Regions from separate parts of the Streptomyces sp. NPDC031049 genome, predicted to be linked through region 1. Evidence: riboswitches for the same ligand, from Rfam matches in the RefSeq annotation. Region 1 holds a riboswitch; the other holds the start of a gene.
What was found. Region 1 has a riboswitch for cyclic di-AMP ahead of ACZ45Q_RS13675 (M23 family metallopeptidase). Riboswitches for the same ligand answer to the same signal wherever they lie in the genome.

Region 1 (2,190 bases):
GGGTTGAGCAGCTCCATGACCTCGGGGGAGTAGGCCGAGGCGGAGTCGCCGCCGCGACGCACCTTGTAGCGGCGGTGCGCGGCGCCCGACTTCAGGTAGTCCTCGACGATGGCGTCGCGCTCCACGCCCACGGCGAGCAGCGTCACCGCCACCGAGAGACCGGCCCGGTCCTTGCCCGCCGCGCAGTGCATCAGGGCGGGGACGCTGTCCTCGGCGAGGGCGTGCAGCACCTGGGAGTGCTCCGCCGTGCGCTCCTTGATGATCATGCGGTAGGAGGCGATCATCCGCTGGGCGCCCTTGTCGTCCGCCAGGATCTCCCGGAGCTGGTCCAGATCGCCGTCGCGGATCATCTTCCAGAACTCGGCGCCGTCGGCGGGGTCGGACAGCGGCAGGTTCACATTGCGCACGCCCGGCAGCGCGACGTCGGGGCCCTCCAGCTTCTGGTCGGCCGCGTTGCGGAAGTCGAAGATCGTGTGCAGACCCAGGGAGCCGAGGAACGCGGCGTCCTCCGCGGTGGCGTGCGCGAGGTGACCGCTGCGGTACAGCACTCCGTACCGCACCCGCCGGCCGTCCGCGGTCGGCAGTCCGCCCACGTCACGGAAATTGCGCACACCGGACAGCTCCGGCTCGGTCGACGGGACCTGCTGCGTCACGGGGACTCCTCCCACTCCGCCCCGCCGGCGCTGCTCGTCGACGGGCACCGACTCGACGATACGGCATCCCTTGCCTGGGGCAATGAGTTGTCCACAGGCAGGGGAACGGCAGGAACGGCGACCGGATAATTCTCCATTGAGTCTTTCAGGCCTTCTGTCCGAATTGGTGCCTTCATTCCAACTCGCTCTGGAATAAGGGAGGCTGGCGGACGGGTGCGTGAGGAGCGTCATATCCGTGACGGTGCGTTGCCCGTCATGTCCACGTAATTCACGTGCTTTTCAAGGATGTTTGCGGGTGACGGCGGCCCAGGAATCGACGGAGTGTGACGGCGCATTCCGGCAAAGGATCAAGCGAAATCCCCGAATCCGGAAACCGCCGCTTGTTCCTGTGCGTCTTGGTCCCTTACGTTCACCACCGATCCGGACGGACGCCTAATCCTGCCGCCGACCGGAGCCCGCACCCATCCATCACCCGTACACGGCAGGAGCGGGGGACCCACAGGTACAACCGCCTGTTCCGGTTCCCGGAACGGCTAGGGGTAAAGCCGCGCTTCGGCACGGCCGGGCATCTCCAGCCCGCACCCGACAGCTCACCTCGCAGGCGCCGGAGAGGAATGCGCCATGCCCGCGAAGGGTAAGCACCGTCGCAGCAAGACCCAGCGTCTGACCCGTACCATCGCCGCGGCCTCCACCGGTGGCGCCGCGCTCGCGCTGCCGTTCATCGGCGCCGCCGGAGCGCACGCCGCTCCCGCGCACAACGTGCCCGAAAAGGCCGTGAGTTCCCTTCCGGTGGCCCAGCAGAAGGCCGCCGGCAAGAACCTCGACCAGGCCGGGAAGTCCTCGGACGAGAGCACCTACACCGTGCGCGCCGGCGACTACCTCGCGAAGATCGCCGACGAGCAGGACGTCGCCGGCGGCTGGCAGCAGCTGTGGGCCGACAACCTCCAGGCCGTCGGCGAGGACCCGTCGCTCATCCACCCGGGCCTGAAGCTCACCATCGGCGGCAAGGCCGAGGCGGGCGCCGGTATGGCGGACAAGTCGAGCAAGTCCGGCAAGTCCAGCAAGCAGAGCAAGTCGGACAAGCCGGCGAAGTCTGCCGCCCAGGAGAAGTCGTCCTCGGGCGCCGCGCAGCAGGAGTCCTCCGACGAGGGCGCCAAGGCCCAGTCCGCGGGCACCTCCACCGCCTCCAGCGGTTTCGCCTCCCCGGTGCCGGGCGGCACCCTCGGGACGCCGTACCGCCAGTCGGGCAGCATGTGGTCCAGCGGTTACCACACCGGCGTCGACTTCGCCGTCCCCACCGGCACCTCCCTGAAGGCCGTGGGCTCGGGCACCGTCGTCTCGGCCGGCTGGGCCGGTGCCTACGGCAACCAGGTCGTCATCCGGCTCGCCGACGGCCACTACGCCCAGTACGCCCACCTGTCCTCGCTCTCCGTCTCCAGCGGCCAGTCCGTGAGCGCGGGCCAGCAGGTCGGCCTCTCCGGCTCGACCGGCAACTCCACCGGACCGCACCTGCACTTCGAGATCCGCACCACGCCGG
Region 2 (2,190 bases), on a different contig from region 1:
CGGCTACTACGGCGGTCTGCAGTTGACCCAGGACAAGTGGGAGGCCTACGGCGGGCTCGCCTACGCGTCGAGCGCCGACCAGGCCAGCCGGGCCCAGCAGATAGCGGTCGCCGAGAAGCTGCTCGCCGCCGAGGGCATCACCGCGTGGCCGACCTGCGGACTGCTCGCCGGACTGGAGAACGACTCGCCCTCGTCGGTCGGCGGCGGCACCGCGGATGACGGGTCGTCGGACCAGGGGAGCGACACCTCCAAAAAGCCCACCTCGCCCACCTCGCCCACATCGGACTCTTCGGATGCTCCGGATAGATCGGGCGAGTCGGGCTCCACCGCCCCGGACTCCGGCTCCTCACCCTCGGCGAGCCCGCCGGCTCCGTCCGGCGCCGCGACGGAGGGAGCGGACGGAGCGGACGGGGCGGACGAACCGGTCGAGTCCGACACGCCCGGCGAAAACGGTTCGTCCAGCGGCTCCGCCTCCGACCCGGCCACCACGAAGCGCGACGACTCGGACAACTCCGGCCACGGCGCCGGTCCTTCGGACCCGGCCGAGACGGGCCAGGCCGGCACCGGCCGCCATCGCGGCGAGAGCGCGGACGAGAGCGCCGGGGGCGGCCGTGCGGACGGCTCGGCCGGGCGGCACGCCTCGCGCGGCGACGCGGCCGCGCGCGACGCCGCGGACGGCACGTACACCGTCCGCTCCGGCGACAGCCTCTGGGGCATCGCGGACTCCCTTGAGCTGAGCGGCGGGTGGCGTGCGCTCTACGCCGCGAACGAGGAGACCGTCGGTGCCGACCCCGACCACATTCTGCCCGGTCAGAAGCTTGCAGTGAGTGCCGAATCGGGCGAAAAGTAGCGGGAGTTCGTGTCCCGGTTCGGGCTTGATGTCGGCTTTAAACGCCGTGAGAGATAGGTCTCAGAAGCCCTGATCGTCTTTGAAAATCCGCGGAGCGCGTGGCTACGGTCATGACCGCTCGCCATTCGCGGGCCCCGGTTGCCGCAACGCCGAATCCTGCCAGCGGCCGTCCGGGAACAGTCGTCGCGTCAAGCGCCGCAGGCAGGAGCGGGGGACCCAAGGTAAGTGCCGCGCAGGACGGTTGCGTCCGAGCGGCTAGGGGTGAAGCCGAGTCCCGCAAGGGACCCGGCCGGGCAACTCAACCGGCCCGAACCCGACAGCTCACCTCGCAGGCGTCGGTGAGGGGATCCAACCATGCTGTTTTCCGGCAAGGGCAAGCACCGTCGTCCGTCCAAGGCCACTCGCGCCATCGCCGTCGCCGGCGTCACCGGCGCCGCCGTCGCCGCCCCGCTGATGGCGGCCGGCAACGCCTCCGCCGCCACCGCCTCCGAGTGGGACGCCGTCGCCCAGTGCGAGTCCGGCGGCAACTGGTCCATCAACACCGGCAACGGCTACTACGGCGGTCTTCAGTTCTCCGCCTCCACCTGGGCCGGCTACGGCGGCACCCAGTACGCGGCCACCGCCGACCAGGCCACCAAGGCCCAGCAGATCGAGATCGCCGAGAAGGTCCTCGCGGGCCAGGGCAAGGGCGCCTGGCCGGTCTGCGGCAAGAACCTGTCCAGCACCCCGTACAACGGTGGCGGCTCCACCGGGACCGGCGGTTCCTCGAACGGCTCCTCGAACAGCTCCTCCGGCGCCACGGAGAGCCGCGAGACCGAGCAGAAGGCCTCCCGTTCGCAGGAGCGCCCGGCCGCGCCCAAGGCCGAGGAGAGCAAGAAGACCGTCACCACCCCGACCGGCAAGAAGGTCGAGAAGGGCGACGGCGAGTACAAGGTGGTCAAGGGCGACACCCTCAGCTCCATCGCCGCCGAGCACGGCGTCGAGGGCGGCTGGGAGAAGCTGTTCCAGCTCAACGACGACATCGTCGAGGACGCCGACCTCATCTACCCGGGCCAGCAGCTGCACCTGAAGTAAGCAGCGGTCCCTCCGCCTCCCGCCCCGGTGCGTCTTCCCCCGTACGCACCGGGGCGGGGTCGCGTCCGGACCGGGTTCCATTGGTCCGGATCTTTTGTTCCGTTCGGAAACAATTTACTCTCGGTTCTGTCCACAGGGTGGGTGACCGGCTGGCCGATCGCCCGGAGCCGGTTAGGCTCATCCCGCAGAGCCCCCACGGCCGGCCCGCACAGCCACCGCGGAACTGCACCAACAGCGTCACATCCCACGAAGGAGATGCTCGTGCC

Region 2: another riboswitch for cyclic di-AMP. It lies ahead of ACZ45Q_RS25515 (transglycosylase family protein); the one in region 1 lies ahead of ACZ45Q_RS13675 (M23 family metallopeptidase).

What each region holds. Positions count from the first base shown of each region.
Region 1 is NZ_JBVIGC010000007.1:4,877-7,066, forward strand. It holds gene ACZ45Q_RS13670 (tyrosine-protein phosphatase) at 1-653, opposite strand, end outside; cyclic di-AMP (ydaO/yuaA leader) riboswitch at 1,113-1,270, shown strand; gene ACZ45Q_RS13675 (M23 family metallopeptidase) at 1,275-2,190, shown strand, end outside.
Region 2 is NZ_JBVIGC010000016.1:100,370-102,559, forward strand. It holds gene ACZ45Q_RS25510 (LysM peptidoglycan-binding domain-containing protein) at 1-850, shown strand, start outside; cyclic di-AMP (ydaO/yuaA leader) riboswitch at 1,034-1,200, shown strand; gene ACZ45Q_RS25515 (transglycosylase family protein) at 1,205-1,924, shown strand; gene eno (phosphopyruvate hydratase) at 2,186-2,190, shown strand, end outside.